Syntrophobotulus glycolicus DSM 8271: one gene and its partner. Each later gene encodes a partner of the first gene's protein in a complex. Links are inferred from orthologs where the notes say so. Each region holds a gene or a part of one and is shown in the gene's direction. Other genes may lie near its edges. The genes, in order: smc and SGLY_RS09225.

Region 1 (10,039 bases):
GTATTTAAGGGGTTGGTGTATTGAAAAAGCAGAACAAAAAATACTTTCTTAACCGTCAAAAGAAAAGGGGCATAGCGGGAAGAAACTTGGGAAATGACTTAAAAAAGGAATCTTTTGCCACAGCTTTTATCACTAAGCTCGGTCTGGAAAATCCCGAAAATCAATTGTTGTATACTGCTCTTACTCATCCGTCCTATACCTTTGAGAACCCGGCAAGCGGCAGGGAGAACAACCAGAGGCTGGAATTTTTGGGTGATGCGGTGCTTGATTTTGTTATCGGAGAATACCTCTATCTCAAATATCGGGATAAGCCGGAGGGAGAACTGACCAAAATGAGAGCCGCTGTCGTGAATGAATCGACACTGGCCCGCCAGGCGCGGGGTATCGGAATCGGACAAGCATTGTTTTTAGGAAAAGGGGAACAGTATTCTGGCGGAAGAGAGAGAGCATCGATTCTGGCTGACGCGCTAGAAGCTGTAATCGGTGCAGTATACTTGCAATATGGTTTTGAAGAGGTCCGTAGTTTTATCCTCAAAATGTTGGTCCCTGAGATTGAGGCTATTGATAAAGGCAATTATGGAGACTTCAAAACCATACTGCAGGAGCGGGCCCAGAAAGAGGACATGGAAGTATCCTACCGCATCATAGACGAGCAAGGCCCCGATCATAATAAGCTGTTCACCGCAGGTGTTTATGTACAAAACAATTTTTATGGCAAAGGGACAGGCAAGACCAAAAAGGAAGCTGAACAGCATGCCGCCCGTTTGGCATTGGAATTGTGGGAGGAAAAGAAAAATTGACTGCGATGAGGGATACGTGTATTTTTCTTAAAGCATTGCATATACAGGGCTTTAAATCTTTTGCCGATAAATTGAAGCTCGAATTTGGGGCCGGCATGTGTGTGATTGTCGGCCCGAATGGCAGCGGAAAGAGCAATGTGGCTGATGCCGTGCGCTGGGTGCTTGGGGAGCAAAGTGTCAAAAGCCTGCGGGGATCGAAAATGGAAGATGTCATTTTTTCCGGCAGCTCGGCCAGGAGGCCGGTTGGAATGGCTGAAGTCTCTCTGGTTTTTGATAATTCTGCAGGAACACTCCCTTTAGATTTTCAGGAGGTAACCATTACCAGGAGAGTATACCGGGACGGTGAAAGCCAATATTATATTAACCGTTCCTTATGCAGGCTGAGAGATATTCAGGAACTTTTTCTCGATACGGGCTCCGGCAAAGAAGGGTTTTCTATTATCGGACAAGGCAGGATTGATGAGATCCTGAATCTTAAATCCGATGAACGCCGCTTGCTGATCGAGGAGGTAGCCGGAATCAGCAAATATCGGATGCGGAAAAAGGAAGCGCTGAAAAAGCTTGAAGATACCCAGAAAAATCTGGAAAGACTGAATGATATTATCGTAGAAATTGAGGGAAGGCTGGAACCGTTAAAAGAGCAGGCTGAAACGGCCAGGCTGAGCAAAGAGCTCAATCAGGAACTGGCCCAAACGGAAATCAGCGTACTTGTTTGTGAGCTTGAACAGGTTAAAAACCGACTGCAGGAGATTCTTGATGGTGCTGAGGAAATGCAGGAAAAAAAGGCCTTGGTCCTTGCTAAGATCGCTGAACATGAGAGCATTCATCTGGTGAAAGAACATGATCTGGAAAAGCTGAAACAGACGATTCAGCAGAGACAGGAAGAAATCAGGGAGCTGGAAAATGCAGCCCAGGAAGAAACGCATCAAATCAGTATTCTGACGGAAAGGCAAGGTTTTATTTCCGAACAGAAGGACAGGCTGGAAAAAGAGATGATTGCCGATAAAGCCGAGAAGGAGCTGTGCAAGGACAGAACAGGAGAGCTGGCTGGAAGAAAACGTGAATTAACCCGCTCTTTAGAGGAAATGAAAGACAGTCTGGCCGAACACGAGCAAAAGCTGGCCGAGCTTCGGACAATCGTTGCCGGGTCGGAAATGAATACCATCAAGGCGGAAATTTTTGAAGAAATATCCGCAAGATCAAAGTATTCCAACGAAGTGCTGGAATTAGAAAACCGCCGTCAGGAATATGTCAGACACCAAAGCGGATATCTGCAGGAGAAAGAAAAAAAAGCAGGGGAAAGAGCTGAGGTACTGGCAGAGATTGAGGAACTGACCGGGCTGGATGAGAAAATGGCGGCAAGATTAGCCGCTCTGGCGGAGGAGATAAGCTCAATAGACCGCGCGGAGAAAGAAAAATCTCAGGAACGAATTAGTCTGAATGAGCAGAAAAATGCCCTTCAACGAAAGACAGACGGCAAACAAGCCAGGTTGAACGCCCTTTCAGTATTAGAAAAAAACATGGAAGGGTACCATAGAGGAGTCCGGGAAGCAATATTTGCCTGGAAAAACGGAAAGATCAAGGATTGCGGGGTATTGGGCACCGTAGCGGACGTGATATCGGTAGACAAAAAATATGAAATTGCGATTGAAACGGCTCTGGGCGGCGCATTGCAGGATATTATCGTCGAGAAAACTGAAGATGCCAAAAAATGTATTGCCTATTTGAAAGCCAGTGATAAGGGCAGGGCAACCTTCTTGCCTTTGGAGACCATAAGGGGAGGAAAATACTCTCTGAATCCCCAATTGGCAGGAAACAGGGGCTTCCACGGTTTGGCGGTTGAACTGATCAGGTATGATGGAAAATATTCTGAGGTGATGGAATCACTTCTGGGCAGAATTATTGTCGCTGAAAATCTGGACTGTGCTGTCGAGCTTGCCCAAAAGACCGGGCACAAAGTCCGGGTGGTCACTTTACAGGGAGATCAGGTTAATCCGGGCGGATCTCTAACCGGGGGGAGCAGCAGATCAGCAAATAACGGATTAATCGGCAGGCCAAGAGAAATTGAAGACCTGAAAAAGGAAGCAATCGAAATCCAACGAGAGATGGAAGCTTTGACGGAGCAGATTCTCACCCTTGACCGGGAAATAAAAACATTGGTTCAAGCAGAAGACCAATTGGAGACGGAACAAAAAGAGATCAGTGAGAAACGCCATATCCAGGCTGCCGATAAAAAATATCTTGAGCAGAAACAGCAGCAACTGGAAAAAGAAGAGAAATTGTTGGACTATCAGTTAACGGAACTGGAGCATAACCTGGAAAACCTTAATGCTCAAAGCAAGGTAGCTGCCGCCGCCTTGGAAGGCGCAGAAAGTTCCCTTATTCAGCTGCAGGCCAAACAGGCCGAGGCAGAGAGTCTCATTCAGGAGAAAAATAAAGAGGCAAATGATCTGAACGAAGTCATGACATCTTCCAAAGTTGAAACAGCCAGGTGGGAGCAGGAGCTGTCCCAGACGGAGAAACAAATGAAGGAAGAACAGGGGAGGTTGGAGGCCTTTGCCCAGAATATCCTGAAGAAAGCCGGGGAAATGGCAAATATTGAACTGCAGCTGAAAGAAGTTCAAAGCAAAATTCTCGAAACAGAGGGTAAACGCAAAGAAATTAATGAAGCCTTTGAATCCAAAGAGTTTGCTCTGATCGGCTTAAGACGGGACAGGGAACATCACGGGGAGAAGCTTCTGGCTTTAGAAACTGAGCTGAAGCGCATCAGGCAAGAAGCCGGGGATCTCGAACAGCAGGTTCATCAGAACGAGCTGAAAAATGCCCGTTGGGAAGCTGAATGGGAAACGGGAATACAAAGACTCCGCCAGGAATATTCCCTGGAGTGGGAGGACACAAAGCCTTACCTGACAACCGAGAAAAAAGAAGCATTGACAGAAAAAACGGCTGAATTGAAAAGGCAGATCACAGAACTGGGTCCGGTCAATTATACAGCGCTTGATGAGTATCCGGAAACCTTAGAGAGATATGAGTTTATGAGTGATCAGCGCAATGATTTGACTGAAGCGGGAGAGACTCTGAACAAGCTGATCATAGAGCTCAATGAGAATATGACAGAACGTTTCCAGGAAGGGTTTAAGTCTGTCAATAGAGGATTTCAGGAAGTATTTGCCGAGTTGTTCCATGGAGGCAGTGCCGAACTGATCCTGGATGATCCGGACAACATTCTGGAAACAGGTGTGAAAATTATTGCCCGGCCTCCCGGAAAAAAAGCCCAGTTGCTGTCTCTTCTTTCCGGCGGGGAAAGGGCACTGACGGCAATAGCCTTGCTGTTTGCCTTTCTTAGAGTGAAACCCAGTCCCTTTTGTTTCCTGGATGAGATTGAAGCGGCTTTGGATGAGGCTAATGTGAAACGTTTTGTAGAATACTTGCGTACTCTTTCCGCAAGTACCCAGTTTATCCTCGTTTCCCATCGCAGGGGGACGATGGAGGCGGCAGACAGGCTTTTTGGCATTACGATGGAAGAGTCCGGCGTGTCCAAGCTCTTAACTGTTGAGATGGACGATACAAACGGCCGGTCAATTATAGCTTAGAACGAGGCAAAGGAGAGGATTGTTTTGGCAGGATTATTTAGCAAGTTAAAAGAGAAACTGACCAAAACCCGTCAGGGGTTTGTCGATAAAGTTGAACGAATCTTTACGGGTGCGACCAAGATTGACGAAGATCTGTATGAGGAATTGGAAGAGGCGCTTATCCAGTCGGATGTGGGAATCAGCACTTCTATGGAGCTTGTGGAGAATCTGCGTAAAAAGGTCAAAGAAAGAAAAATAGCTGATCCCCTGCTGCTTAATGAGGTACTCAAGGAGAATATTGTTGAACTCCTTGGTGAAAAAATCGAACTAAAACTCAATGATAGCGGCACAACCGTATATCTGGTCGTCGGAGTGAATGGAGTAGGGAAAACAACAACCTTAGGCAAATTAGCCAGGCATTTTCGCAACGAAGGGAAAAGTGTCCTTCTGGCGGCAGGAGACACATTCAGAGCAGCGGCGATCGAACAGCTGGAAGCTTGGGGACAGCGGGCCGGAGTTGATGTAATCAAGCAAAGTGAAGGAGCCGATCCGGCAGCAGTAACCTTTGATGCTCTTCAGGCAGCGAAAGCAAGAAAGACAGACATTCTTCTTGTCGATACGGCGGGCAGACTGCACAATAAAGTTAACCTGATGAAAGAATTGACGAAAATGAAGAGGGTGGTCGAAAGGGAAATCCCCTCAGCTCCTCATGAAGTGCTGCTCATTTTGGATGCGACTACCGGGCAGAATGCTATCCAGCAAGTCAGGATTTTCCAGGAGGCCGCAGAGGTAACAGGAATCATCCTGACCAAGCTGGACGGCACAGCTAAAGGAGGCGTTATCCTCGGCATTCAAGGCGAGGCCAGGGTTCCTGTAAAAATGATTGGGATTGGTGAAGGGCTGGAAGATCTGAAGCCTTTTGAGCCAGATCAATTTGCCGAAGCGCTTTTTGGCGAACAGGAGGAAGAGGAATAATCATGCACAGTTTTTTCTCCCACTACATAAACTACAGGGCAGATATTTTGGCTTCTTGAAAATCAATTGATTGACCAAAATCGTTCTCAAACATTTTAGGAGGCGGCAAACTGGGAGTGCCTCATGTGGGTGTCATTTAGCCATACTGTTCCCGGATCAGAGATGATATAATAGAAGCATCTGGGCGGGAGACAGCGGCCAATATCGCTAAGGCTGAGGCCAGGCTGATCGAAAAAGACCTCTGGTATTTGACTCCGCTGTGCTGCCGTCAATACGTGAGGGACGGCGTTGAACAGGAGAATCTAGGGTTTTAAGAAGGAAGGAATTTATGTGAAAACACTGGAATGGCGAGAGAATTGCTTGATCATATTGGACCAGACCTGTTTGCCGACAGAAATCAAATACAGGGAAGCATGCACCTATCAGGAAGTTGCCGAGGCGATCAAGAAAATGGAAGTCAGAGGGGCTCCGGCAATAGGAGCGGCTGCTTCCTTTGGATTTGCTCTTGGGGCGCTTGCTTTTAAAGGCAATTGCCTGGATTTCTGGGATTATATGGAGACCGTCCGCGCAGAGCTGGAGGAGACCAGACCTACCGCTGTAAATCTTGTCTGGGGTTTGCGCAGAATGCAGAATAGAATGTATGAAATGAAAAAAGAATGGGATATCGATAAGATCAAGGAAGCTCTTGTTGAAGAGGCCAAGGCAATTGCCGTCGAAGATGTCAGGATTAACCGTAAGATAGGCGAGTATGGAAATACACTTTTGCCGGATAAGGTGAACATCCTGACGCACTGTAATGCCGGATCGCTGGCTACAGTTGATTATGGCACAGCTCTGGGAATTGTCAGGTCGGCTCATGATTCGGGCAAGAACCTTCATGTTTACGCGGGGGAAACACGACCGTTTCTTCAGGGGGCACGCCTGACCGTGCTGGAACTGATGGAATACGGGATTCCGGTAACTTTGATTACGGACAATATGGCCGGCTTTCTTATGCAGCAGGGCAAAATAGATATGGTTATCGTAGGAGCGGACAGAATAGCGGCCAATGGGGATACGGCCAATAAAATCGGCACTTATTCTTTAGCGGTTCTTGCCGAGGAGCATGAGATACCTTTTTATGTTGCGGCCCCGACTTCATCCATTGATCTGAAGATCTCTTCCGGGGAGGAAATTCCGGTAGAGGAAAGAGACCCTTGTGAAGTCAGGACAATTATGGGCGTACAGATCGCTCCTGAAACAGCGAAGGTCTATAACCCGGCTTTTGATATTACACCGGCGAAATATATTCACGGAATAATCACCGAAAAGGGAATTATCCATCCTCCTTACTCCGTTAATCTCGTGAAGATACTGGTGAAGTGATTTCTACCGGACAGTTGAAGGCAGGGCAGCGAAAGGAGACTCGCGATGGCTAAATATTTAATACGAGGCATGGTTTTACCCATGACCGGAGAACATGATTTTTACCCTCAGGGGGAAATTGCCGTTGAGAATGATTTCATCATTTCCGTCGGCCCCCGGGGATCTAAACCGGATGGATTTGAGCCTGATCAAATCCTGGATCTGCAAAATGATGTCATTATGCCGGGACTGATCAATACCCACACTCATGCGGCGATGACGATGCTGCGCGGATATGCCGACGATATGCCCTTGATGCCCTGGCTGGAAAAGAAAGTCTGGCCGTTTGAAGAAAAGCTGCAAGGGGAAGATGTCTATTGGGGCAGTAAACTGGCCTTTGCCGAAATGATCAAATCAGGTACGACAGCGATGGCCGATATGTATTTTTTTATGGAAGATGTAGCCCGGGCCGTAATCGACACGGGAATCAGAGCGGTATTGGCCAGAGGTATCGTCGCTTTGGAGAAGGAGACCGGTCTTCGTTCTCTGAAAAACAATATTGAATTATTTGAGAAATATCATGGGGCAGGAGCAGGACGGATTAAAGTTTATTTTGGACCGCATGCCCCCTATACATGTCCGGGAGATGTTTTGCGGACGGTTAAAAAGGAAGCAGACAGACTTGGGACAGGAATACATATTCACCTGGCAGAAACGTTGACTGAAGTCGAAACAATCAAAGAGAAGTATGGATTATCCCCCGCAAAGTGGCTGGAACAGTTGGATTTCTTCGGTGGGCCGGTGCTTGCCGCTCATTGTGTCCATCTTGACGAAGAGGAGATGGATATTCTGAGGAAAAACGATGTCGCTGTTGCCCATAATCCGGAAAGCAATATGAAGCTGAATAGCGGGGCTGCCCCGGTCAAAGCTCTGCTGGACAGGGGAATTCTTGTCGGTATCGGGACTGATGGGACTTCCAGCAATAATGACTTGGACATGTTCTCCGAAATACGCACAGCATCCTTTCTGCAAAAACTGGTATCCGGTCCCGAAGCTTTACCCGCTTATACTGTATTAAAAATGGCTACAGTTGACGGGGCAAAGGCTTTAGGCTTGGATAAGGTGGGGATGCTGAAACCGGGGTATAAGGCGGATCTGATCAGCGTTGATTTTGACCAGCCCCATTTTTATCCCCGATTCTCGGTGGTATCTCATCTCGTATACTGTGCCAAAGGCAATGATGTTCGTACCGTAATGGTTGACGGGTGTTTACTGATGGCAGACAGGCAGCTTTTCAAGATTGATCAAAAAGAGGTCTGTACCGAAACGGAGAATAGAGCAAAAAGAATCGCAGAAGCTGTAGGATAAAATACGGACAGAGGGAAGGCACTTGACAAATGTTTTCCCTCATTATAAAATACCAAAGTGTAAAGGAAAACTGCTTTACAGGTACGACTGATCGAAAATTAAACTTTTTCCCGAGAGGTTGCGTCTAATCATGAAGGATCTGGCCAGAAGGGCGTTCTTATTTGATTTTTACGGGCCTCTGCTTACTGAAAAGCAGAGCAGAATATGGGATCTATATTATAATCTGGATTATTCTCTGGCGGAGATTGCCGAGGGAGAAGAAATCAGCCGGCAGGCGGTGCATGACCTTCTGAAAAGAACGGAAAAGATCCTCAATGATTATGAAAGCAAGCTTCTTCTTGTTCAAAAATTTGAAATGGAGAGGGAAAAGCTTGCCAGAATAGAGGCTCTTTTGCAGAGTCTGGAGCGGGAGTCTTTTTGTTCGGAAGAAGGATGGATGAAAAAACAGGATATTGGATTTGAAATAAAACAGATGATCAGTGATACCTTGAAATAATGGGTAAGGCAAAGATCAATGAGATAATGAATTGTCAAGAGAAGAGGGTTGACACGGATGGCCATGTTTGAAGGGCTAAGTGAAAAACTGCAGGCAACATTTAAAAGATTAAAAGGTAAAGGCAAACTGACTGAAGCCGATGTGAATGAAGCAATGCGCGAAGTGAGGGTAGCCTTGCTGGAAGCTGATGTGAACTTCAAGGTAGTCAAGGATCTTATTGCCAAAATCAAAGAGCGTGCGGTAGGTCAGGAAGTCCTGGAATCTCTCACACCGGGCCAGCATGTGATTAAGATTGTCAATGAAGAAATGGTCGCAATGATGGGCGGGTCGGAGAGCAAGCTGGCCATATCCTCTAAACCTCCCACTGTGGTTATGCTGGTGGGGCTGCAGGGAGCGGGGAAGACGACCCATGGGGCCAAGTTGGCCAATATGCTGAAAAAGCAGGGTAAACACCCGCTTTTGGTCGCCTGTGATATTTACAGACCGGCAGCGATTAAACAGCTCCAGGTTTTAGGGGAGCAAATTAAAGTACCTGTTTTTTCTCTTGGACAGGAAAACCCGGTTAAGATAGCAGGGGAAAGCCTGGATTATGCCGGAAAGAACGGGCATGACACGGTTATTATTGATACGGCGGGCCGTCTCCATATCAATGAAGAGCTGATGGGGGAGCTGGAGGACATTAAAGCTGTTGTCCAACCCCATGAGATTTTGCTTGTTGTTGATGCCATGACCGGTCAGGATGCGGTAAATGTTGCTGAAACATTTAACAGCAAGCTGGCCCTGAGCGGGGTAATCTTGTCCAAGCTCGACGGGGACACACGCGGCGGGGCCGCGATCTCCGTCAGGTCTGTTACCGGTTGCCCGATTAAATATGCCGGGGTCGGAGAAAAGATGGATGCTTTGGAAGTTTTTTATCCGGACCGGATGGTGTCAAGAATTCTGGGCATGGGAGATGTGTTGACCCTAATCGAAAAGGCTCAGAATGCCTTTGACGACAAAAAAGCCAAAGAGCTGGAAGAAAAGATCCGCAAGCAGGAATTGACTCTTGATGATTTTCTGGATCAGATCAATCAACTGCGTAAGATGGGATCACTTTCCTCGGTTTTGGAAATGATTCCGGGAATCGGCAAACAGCTTAAAGATGTGCAGATCGATGATAAAGAGTTTGCCAGAGTTGAAGCGATGATTCAGTCAATGACAGTGGAAGAACGCACCAGACCGGCAGTGATTAAAGATTCCCGCAAAAAAAGGATTGCCAGAGGAAGCGGGACTTCAGTTCAGGATGTCGGCAAGCTGATTAAACAATATGAGCAGACGAAAAAAATGATGAAGCAGATGTCCGGGCTTCCCGGAATGGGCGGGCCGCCCAAGTCCGGGAAGAATAAAAAAGGGAAAAAAGCTGCCGGCAAAAAATTGCCGTTCAAATTGCCTTTCCCTTTCTGATCGTTCATCATCAATCCTTATAAATAGAAAAAAGATCATAA
Region 2 (9,815 bases), 460 kb from region 1 along the record:
TCATTTCAGCATACTCGATTGTCGGACCGAAAGAAGGCCAAGGACCTTTGGCCCAAAGCTTTGATCAGATCCTTCAGGATACTTATGCTGGTGAAAAGAGCTGGGAAAAGACCGAACAAAAAATGATTGAAACCGCGATTCGTCAAACAATCGTAAAAGCGCAATTCACAAATCAGGATATTCATTATATGCTGGCAGGAGATTTACTCAATCAGATGATCTCCGCCAACTTTACGGCCAGGCAGCTTGCGCTGCCTTTTATCGGAGTATACGGCGCTTGTTCGACTATGGCTTTGACAACCGCTCTGGGTGGAATGCTGATTGATGGCGGCTTTGCCAATAAAGTTGTGTGTGGAGCCTCAAGCCATCATGATACGGCAGAAAGGCAGTACCGTTTTCCGACCGAGCAAGGGATTCAACGACCACTGTGGGGACAATGGACAGTCACAGGTGCAGGCGCCGTTTTGCTTTCTGATGCCGGTAACGGGCCGAAAGTAACCTCGGCAACCCTTGGAAAGGTTGTTGATCTTGGGGAAACAGACAGCAATAATATGGGAGCGGCAATGGCTCCTGCCGTCGCCGATACCTTGATCAGCCACTTTAATGATTTAAACCGCCAGCCTGATTATTATGATTTAATTCTATCGGGGGATTTGGGTTCGGTAGGGTTTGAGCTTTTATTGCAACTGCTGGACAAAAGCGGAATTAAGATTGGGAATAATTTTGGAGATTGCGGCAAGATGATTTACAGCCTGGAACAGGATACCCATGCCGGAGGAAGCGGTTGCGGCTGTTCAGCCGTGGTCTTGGCGGGAGATCTGCTGAAAAGGCTGAACAACGGCAGTTTGCGGAAAATTCTCTTGGTCGGAAGCGGAAGCCTGCATAGTCCGGTTTCTTCCTTCCAGGGTGAATCCATTCCGGGGATCGGTCATGCCATTACAATAGAGGTTTAAAGGAGGCGGCAAAATGTTTACGATGATTATTCCGGCTTTCATTGTGGGGGGACTGATCTGCGTGATCGGTCAATTACTGATGGATTTAACAAAACCTCAAATTACACCCGCCCATATTTTAGTCATCTTTGTGACAGGGGGGGTGCTTCTGGGTGCTCTCGGCTGGTATGAGCCCCTTGTCAAGATGGGGGGGGCCGGTGCAACCATACCTTTGTCCGGGTTTGGTTACTTGCTGGCTAATGGAGCGATGCAGGGAGTGAACGAAAACGGTTTTCTGGGAGCTATCTCCGGCGGAGTCCAGGCAGCAGCGGTAGGTATAGCCGGAGCGGTTTTATTTGGTTATCTGACCGCACTAATATTTAATCCGAAAGGATGATGGTTTTGACAACTTCAGCGGAAACAAATGCCGAAATATCCAAAAACTATCAGGAAAATATTGATTTATTAAATCATCTCCTCGGTTATCCGGACAGTTTTGACATTGTCTTAAGGGAAATGGTGATCGGCGGCAAAAAAATTGCGATTTATTCGATTAACGGAATGATTTCCAGACCGGCAATCAACCTGATTATGAATACCTTCGTCGAGCTGGAAAGAGCGGAGCTTTCGGTTAATGCCCTCGAAAAACTGGTTAAGAATAAAATCAATGATTTACAGGTTACAGAAGTCCAAACCATGGATGAAATCGTTTATTTTCTTTTATCCGGGGCAATGGCAATTTTGATTGAAGGAAAAACCCAGGCTATTGTTGTTGATTTAAGGACATTCCCGGGCAGAATGCCTGAAGAGCCTGATATTGAACGAGTAACCAGGGGTTCGCGGGATGGCTTCACCGAAACTTTGCTTTTCAATACCATCCTTTTGCGCAGGCGTCTGCGCGATCCCAAATTAAGAATGAAGCTTGTTCAGGCGGGAAGCAGGTCTAAAACCGATGTCTGTATTGCTTACATCGAAGATATCACCAATGCCGATATGGTAACCGAAATTGAGAGGGAGATTCAGAATATCAAAATTGACGGGATTCCCATGGCAGAAAAAACTGTGGAAGAATTTATTCTGGGAAGCAAATTCTGGAACCCTTTTCCGCGGGTCAGATATACGGAGCGGCCGGATGTTGCCGCTATGCACCTTTTAGAAGGCAATGTGATCGTGATCGTCGATACTTCACCCAGTGTGATTGTCGCTCCTGTGACCCTGTGGCATCATGTCCAGCATGCGGAAGAATACCGGCAAGAACCGGTAGTTGGGGCTTTTTTACGTTGGATAAGATTTTTAGCGATATTTCTTTCTGTATTTCTCCTGCCCGCATGGTTGGCCGGGGCTCTGAATACCCAAGCTTTACCGGAATGGCTGCGGTTTATCGGGGTGGAAAAAATCGCCAAGATCGGCCTGTTCCCTCAGGTCATAATCGGAGATATCGGGATAGATATGTTAAGAATGGCCGCCATCCATACTCCGACTCCCTTGGCTACGGCTTTAGGTCTTGTCGCTGTTTTTATGATGGGGGATGTGGCCATCAAGGTAGGTCTGTTTAATCCCGAGGTGATTATGTACCTGGCGTTTGCCGCGGTCGGAACATTTGCTACTCCCAGCTATGAGCTTTCTATGGCCAATAGACTGGTCAGACTGTTCCTGATCATCATGGTCGGACTGTTTAATTTTTGGGGACTGGGGATTGGGACAATATTGGTGTTTTTCTTGCTGTGGCGGACAAAGTCATTTGGCATTCCGTATTTATGGCCGCTGATTCCTTTAGATATCAAAGCCTTGGGGACGATTCTGGTCCGCTCACCGGTCCCTATCGCCAACAAAAGGCCCAGCATTCTCAAACCTAAAGACAGAATCCGGCAGCCGGAAGCCCGTAAAGAATAAAAAAGTCTTTGATTAATTTTTCTGCTTTAACGGACGGACAAAGATCAGGTCCAAAGATAGCAGGATTAATGAGGATACCATAATAATATTGAGTCCGCGATTTGCCTTTGTATAACTGACCGGGATACCTGGGGGGGCCGCAAACTGACCGGGTGGAAAAGCAAATTGACGTTGGGGGACGGAAAATTGATTTACCGGAGCAGGAAAGTGTTGCGGGGGTAAATCATAAGAGGTTGAAGAAATAGTGCTGTAATTATATGGCTGAATAGTGCTATAATAATGAACTGGAACTACAGTTGAAGGACAGTGTTTGCGAAACAAGGCATTCATCATAATCTCCTTCCTTTTTGTTCCAGTATATTTTTTTTTTTAGATAATGCTACAAAACAGAGAAACGGGAGAGTGGACTCAATGAAAGAAATTATGGCAAAACTAAAAGAATATTTACAAATGGAAACAGAGATTCCTTTCGGAGAATTTAAAAGCTATTATGAGCAGGTGATCAAAGAGTTGAATGGAACCTTTCAGGATATGGATCAAAAGAACTGTTTTGATGCCAGATACACCTGTTTAATCATTCAGGGCAATGCTGATGCCAGGGCAAAAACGGATAAGGGCAATATGAAGCAATTTAAAAAGATCTCGGCAAAATGCGCCTTTTGGATTGAGGCCATAGACTATCGCCTGCAAAAAGACGGCTTGACTACGGACGATATTGAAAATGCCATGCGCGGCTTAAATGAGAAGATGGTATAAAGCATGACATAATGCTATAATTTGTATAATCTTTTGTTAGCGGAGAAATACAAATGGAAATTATTCTCTCCCATCAATATCCTGATTTTGATGCCTTAGCCTCAATGGTTGCAGCCCAAAAAATATACCCCAAGGCAGAAATGATCATTGACGGCAAAGCAAATTCATATGTCCAGGACTTCCTGGCCTTAGCGAAGGATCAGCTTTCTTATCAAAAATTGAAGGATATTGACCCTCACCAGGTAACCAAAATTATTTTGGTGGATACCTCTGAATTGGCAAGGGCAGTATCAAGCAAAAACTTGCTGCTCTTATTTGAGAAATGTGATTTGATCATTTATGATCATCATCCCTATCCGGGCAAGCGGCATGCAGGTCTTTGCATTGAGCCTGTGGGCGCCTGTACCACTTTGCTGGTGGAAAAGATAAGCAAGGCTGGCAAAAGATTGTCCGGCTTTGAGGCGACTCTGCTGGCTTTGGGGATATACGATGATACAGGCAGCTTGTTATTTGAAAATACAACCTCCAGAGATTTAACGGCAGCAGCTTATCTTTTGGAGCAAGGCGCCCAATTAAGCGTGATTTCCGAATATTTAAGAAGACCGCTCAGTCCGCAGCAAACAAAACTTTTACAGGTGCTTTTGGATAACGGGCAGACGGAAACCATTCAGGGAATGCCGGTCTTCATTTCTTATGCTGAATGCAGGGAATACTTTGAAGGGCTTGCCGTATTAGCGAATAGGATAGGAGAGCTTGAACGTCCGGACACCTGGTTTTTAATCGTGAAAATGGGACAAAGAGTTTATCTTGTCGGCCGTTCGCGGGGAGATGCCTTGCCGGTCAACAAAATATTGTCGGGTTTTGGCGGAGCGGGGCATGACAAGGCTGCTTCCGCCGTCCTTAAAGATACAGGAATTGAACAGGCCCTATTCAGCTTAAAAGAGCAAATTGCGGAATTTGTTCGTGAACCTCATTTAGTTCAGGACATCATGAGTTTTCCGGTGAAGACCGTTTCTTCGGACACGGTAATGGAAGAGGTAGGAAAGCTGCTTCTGCGTTATGGGCATACAGGCTTTCCGGTTGTTGATCATGGCCGGCTGGTCGGAGTGATCTCGCGAAGAGATGTGGACAAGGCATTGAAGCACGGTTTGCAGCATGCTCCGGTTAAAGGATTCATGACGAAAGAAGTCATTACGGTTCAGCCTGATTTAGGCTGGGAAGAAGTACAGAGAATCATGATTCAGCATGATGTTGGCAGGATTCCAGTGGTAAAAGAAGGATTCCTTGTCGGTATTGTTTCAAGATCAGATGTCCTGCGGCTGGTTTATGGCAGTGTCGTGCCCACAACAGGACGATTGGTGCTGGAAAGAAGTCAGGCCATGCGGGATGACGTTCTTGACCTGATCAGAGAGCTGCCCCCTGAAATAGGACTGCTGTTGGATAAGATTAAAGAAACGGCAGATCATCTGGGGATTCAAGCTTACCTTGTCGGAGGATTTGTCCGGGACCTCTTCTTAAGGAAATCATCACAGGATCTTGATGTAGTTGTGGAGGGAGACAGCAATTCGTTTGCCAATCAGCTGATCGAGGTGGTTGAGGTGCATAAAGTCGTTCAACATCATCAGTTTGGAACGGTCAAGATTACGTTTCGTGATGGGACGCATCTTGATATTGCGGGCAGCCGGTGGGAAGAATATGATTTTCCCGGAGCCTTGCCGACGATTGAGGAATCTAACCTTAAAGAAGATTTATTCCGGCGCGATTTCACTGTAAATGCCATGGCCCTTTGCCTGAATGCCAACCGCTTTGGTGAAGTGGTGGATTTTTATGGCGGATTAAGAGATCTGCAACAGGGTGAAATCAGGTTTTTACATAATTTGAGTTTCATTGAGGACCCGACAAGAATGATTCGGGCAGTCCGTTTTGCCTGCCGTTATCACTTTAAGATCGCCAAAGTCACCAGAGAAGCAATCAATACAGCCTTGCAGGCCAATGTCCTGCTCAAGATCAGCAAAGAAAGGTTCACCGAAGAACTGATGTTGATCCTGCCGGAGCAAGCGTATCAGAAAATGGTTCGGGAATTGGCGGCGTTCGGCCTGATGAAAAATTGGTTTGGCCGGGAATTTGCCTGGAACCTTGCCGAAAGTGAGGAAGAGGTTAAGGACTGGGATCTAGAGAAAAAATGGCTTGGCCTTCTGATCAGCCTTGAAAATGATGAGATTAGAGCTGTTTTGGACAGACTGGCATTCACGAAGAGTATGCTTAAACATACGTTGGACTATGTTGCTGTTCGCAGTAAACTCAGAGCTGCCGGCGACTGTCCGCAAGAAGGATATGCGGCTTTGTTTGGGGTGAAAGAAGGAATTGTTGATCTCCTGAAAAAGCATGAGGATTTGCGGCCTCTGATTGAAAGCTATCAGCAAGCCCTGCAAAACCTTAAGATGACGATCAGGGGATCAGACTTGTTGGCGGCCGGCATTCCGGAAGGGCCGGAAATAGGCAGGATACTTCAGGACATCCATCTGGCCTGGCTGACAGGAAAAATATCCGATTTTGAAGAAGAAAGAAATTATCTGCTGCAAATCCTTAAACGAAACAGCGAAGGGAGTACCAAGTGATGGGAAAGAGAATTTTGAGCGGCATGCGGCCCACAGGATCCTTACATATCGGACATTTGAGTGTAATTCAAAATTGGGTCAGGCTGCAGGATGAGTATAACTGTTTTTTCACGATTGTTGACTGGCATGCCCTGACAACAGGCTACCAGGATAAATTAGATATGAAGAATCTGATCCGGGAAATCGCTGTTGATTGGTTAAGTGTGGGCTTGGACCCTGTGAAAAGCGCCATATTTGTCCAGTCCCACGTAAAGGAACATGCTGAATTGCACCTGCTTTTTTCCATGTTCACCCCGCTTTCCTGGCTGGAACGGGTGCCAACCTATAAAGACCAGATTAATCAGTTGGCTGAAGACGGTAAGGATCTTCACACCTACGGATTCCTTGGTTATCCTCTGCTGCAGGCTGCGGATATCTTATTGTATAAGGCCGATGCCGTCCCTGTCGGCGAGGATCAAATTCCCCATATTGAATTGTGCCGGGAGGTCGGACGCCGGTTTAACCATCTTTATGGAAAACTGTTTCCGGAGCCGCAGGCCCTGATCGGAAAAATACCCCTGCTTCCCGGAGTTGATGGGAGGAAAATGAGCAAAAGCTATAATAATGCGATTTCACTGACGGCTTCTCCAGAGGAGATTAATACCAGAGTGAAACAGATGATCACAGATCCTCAAAGGATACGAAAAGATGACCCCGGGCATCCGGAAGTCTGTATCGTCCATCAATTTCACAAAATTTATTCTCCTGATGTGGCCGGAATTGAAGAAGAATGCCGGCAGGGTAAGATTGGCTGTGTGGCGTGCAAGCGTTATCTTGCCGAAGTCATTGAAAACGTGCTGGCACCATTCAGGGAAAGAAGACGGCTTTGGGAAGACAGGGTTGACGAGGTGCTTGAGGAAGGTGCTGCCAAGGCCCGTCAGGCTGCTTCAGAGACCATGCGGGAAGTACGCGGCTTGATCGGAGTATAAGATGAATGGAAGCAAAACCTCACCCTATATCGAGCTTCCGGTTTTTCAGGGTCCTCTTGATCTGCTGCTGCATCTTATCCAGCAGCATAAACTCGATATCTATGATATCCCAATTGCCTCAATAGCCGATCAATTTATCGCAACCGTACGTCTGATGGAAAAAATGGATATGGATGTGACTTCAGAGTTCCTTGTTCTGGCGGCCCAATTGTTGTTTCTGAAATCTTCTTCTCTCTTGCCCAAATCAAAAAAGAATGACGAGATCATTCTGGAAGAAGAGGAGATGAAACAAAACCTGATTGAACGATTGGTTGCGTACAGGGATTATAAACTGGCCGCAGGCATTCTTGCGGAAAAAGAAACCATTTCCGGAATGAAATATTTCCGGGAACCCAGTGAGGAAGAGATCATGTCTTTTCTTAAACTGCCGAACCCCTTGGAAGGAATTGAACTTGACAGCATTGTAAAAGCATTTCAGGAAATCCTTGTGAAGGCTGAGCAGGGTGAGGATATTCAATTTATTCAGATTGAAGAGGTTCCCTTAGAGCTCATGATCAGGGATATTCTAAAGAGAATCATCCTCCATCCTAAAGGTGTCAGCTTTAAACAATTATTACGCTTACATACCAGGATAGAAATCATTATTGCCTTTCTTTCCTTGCTGGAGCTGCTGAAAGATGGGATCATCCGCTCTGAACAAAGCGGTACGGCAAATGATTTCTTCCTTGTTCCAACGGAAAAAGCCTGGGATTTTATTGAGGAGGAGTCGGTCTGATGTTGTTTCAGGAGCCTGAAACCGCTGCAATTGAAGCTCTGTTATTTGTAGCCAAGGAACCGCTGACCATTGAAAAATTGTCGGAGATTCTGGAAATCTCCTCCGAAACTGTTCTGGAAATCATTGAGCTGCTGAGAAGCCGCTATGAAGATACCGCCTGCGGTTTGACCATTATTCAGGTTGAGCAGGGTTATAAAATGGGAACAAAATCTCCCTACTCAAAATACATTGAAGTGCTTTATAAACAGCCGTCTCAAGGATTATCCAACGCGGCTTTAGAGGTATTATCCATCGTGGCTTATAAGCAGCCTGTGACCAGAGGAGAAATTGATTTTATCCGGGGTGTGCAATCAGACAGAGCCTTAGCGACACTGGTGGAAAAAGAACTGGTCCAGGATGTTGGCCGTAAGGATTCACCGGGACGCCCCATCTTATATGGGACCACCGGCAAATTTCTGATCCATTTTGGCCTCAACTCCATTCAGGATCTTCCTGAAATAGAATCTCTGTATCAGGAACAGGACGGGGAAGAAGAAACGGATATTCAGGATGATATTTTCTAATATTGTCGATTTGCCTGAAGTATGATATCATAATGAAAATAAAGCATCGGGATAGAGGTGCGGTCCATGATCAGTAGGTACTCTTAGCCGGCCGGGCAGAGAGGGGTACTGAAAGGAATGACCGCCGAAGCGGTAATTTGCGGCGGAATTATCGCTGGGCATGTCTTGAAGAAATTCATGCCTGTCATCCGGCAGGATGGAGAGCTATCTGCAAACCTTTGTAAGTTATGGAAAAAATAACGATATTTTTTGAGGTTTACGGGTAGATACCCGTAATATTTTTTTTGGAGGAAAATTTAATGAAGAAAAAAGAGCTGCCTTTTTCCAATGAGAGAATCAAAGAAATCGCTGAGATTTACGGGACCCCTTTTCACCTTTATGATGAAAAAGCCATTAGGGAAAATGCCCGCAGATTTTTAAAAGCATTCAGCTGGAACCCGGGATTTAAAGAGTATTATGCAGTCAAGGCAGCTCCTAATCCATATTTGCTGAAGATTTTGGCGGAAGAGGGAATCGGTGCGGATTGCAGTTCCCTGTCTGAGCTTATTTTAGCGGAGAAAACAGGGATCACCGGTGAAAACATTGTTTTTACTTCCAATGATACTCCGGCCAATGAATTCGTGAAGGCCAAAGAGCTCGGAGCTCTGATCAACCTTGATGACATTTCCCATATTGATTTTATTCATCAGCATATCGGAATGCCTGAAATGATCTGTTTTCGCTATAATCCCGGTCCGTTGCGTTCTGGCGGCAACGCCATTATCGGCAATCCCGAGGAAGCAAAGTATGGGGTAACCAGAGAACAGCTCTTCGAATGCTATGCGAAAGCCAGAAGTTTAGGGGCGAAAAGATTCGGGATCCACACCATGATTATTTCCAATGAGCTTAATCCGGATTTCTTTATTGAAACCGCCAGGATGATGTTCCAATTGGTGGCTGAAATCAAAGAAAAGCTGGACATCAATATTGAATTTGTAGATCTGGGCGGTGGAATCGGTATTCCTTACCGTCCGGAAGATACCGCTGTCGATCTGGAATACCTTGGCCGGGAAATCCATAAGGTTTACGACGATATGATTGCGGCCAAACATCTGCACCCGCTTAAACTGGCGGTGGAATGCGGGCGGATGATCACCGGCCCTTACGGATATCTGGTTGCAAAGGTTCTGCATAAAAAAGAAATTTATAAGAATTATATCGGCTTAGACGCCTGTATGGCTGATTTAATGCGGCCGGCACTGTATGGCTCCTACCATCATCTCACTGTGCCCGGCAAACAGGATCTGCCCTATGATCAGACTTATGATGTC

The links.
Region 2: the proteins of smc (region 1) and SGLY_RS09225 are in contact, whole or in part, in a crystal structure (PDB 3ZGX), measured with the Bacillus subtilis proteins. The link is inferred for Syntrophobotulus glycolicus DSM 8271 from one-to-one orthologs.

The regions. Positions count from the first base shown.
Region 1 is NC_015172.1:2,343,623-2,353,661, reverse strand. The notes cover bases 420-4,593. They hold smc (chromosome segregation protein SMC), read left to right. Parts: upstream 420-805; coding sequence 806-4,393; downstream 4,394-4,593. Other genes in these bases: ftsY (signal recognition particle-docking protein FtsY), read left to right, coding at 4,418-4,593; rnc (ribonuclease III), read left to right, coding at 420-800. Also shown: more of rnc, read left to right, coding at 21-419; more of ftsY, read left to right, coding at 4,594-5,347; mtnA (S-methyl-5-thioribose-1-phosphate isomerase), read left to right, coding at 5,678-6,712; SGLY_RS11590 (amidohydrolase), read left to right, coding at 6,758-8,059; YlxM family DNA-binding protein, read left to right, coding at 8,190-8,555; ffh (signal recognition particle protein), read left to right, coding at 8,619-9,998. UniProt on the Bacillus subtilis protein: Required for chromosome condensation and partitioning.
Region 2 is NC_015172.1:1,883,427-1,893,241, reverse strand. Bases 6,061-9,055 are described here. They hold SGLY_RS09225 (segregation and condensation protein A), read left to right. Parts: upstream 6,061-7,168; coding sequence 7,169-7,942; downstream 7,943-9,055. Other genes in these bases: lysA (diaminopimelate decarboxylase), read left to right, coding at 8,805-9,055; scpB (SMC-Scp complex subunit ScpB), read left to right, coding at 7,942-8,505; trpS (tryptophan--tRNA ligase), read left to right, coding at 6,199-7,167; SGLY_RS09235 (CBS domain-containing protein), read left to right, coding at 6,061-6,199. Also shown: spoVAD (stage V sporulation protein AD), read left to right, coding at 1-953; spoVAE (stage V sporulation protein AE), read left to right, coding at 967-1,329; SGLY_RS09250 (spore germination protein), read left to right, coding at 1,326-2,825; SGLY_RS09245 (hypothetical protein), read right to left, coding at 2,838-3,158; SGLY_RS09240 (hypothetical protein), read left to right, coding at 3,237-3,581; more of SGLY_RS09235, read left to right, coding at 3,635-6,060; more of lysA, read left to right, coding at 9,056-9,815. UniProt on the Bacillus subtilis protein: Participates in chromosomal partition during cell division. May act via the formation of a condensin-like complex containing Smc and ScpB that pull DNA away from mid-cell into both cell halves.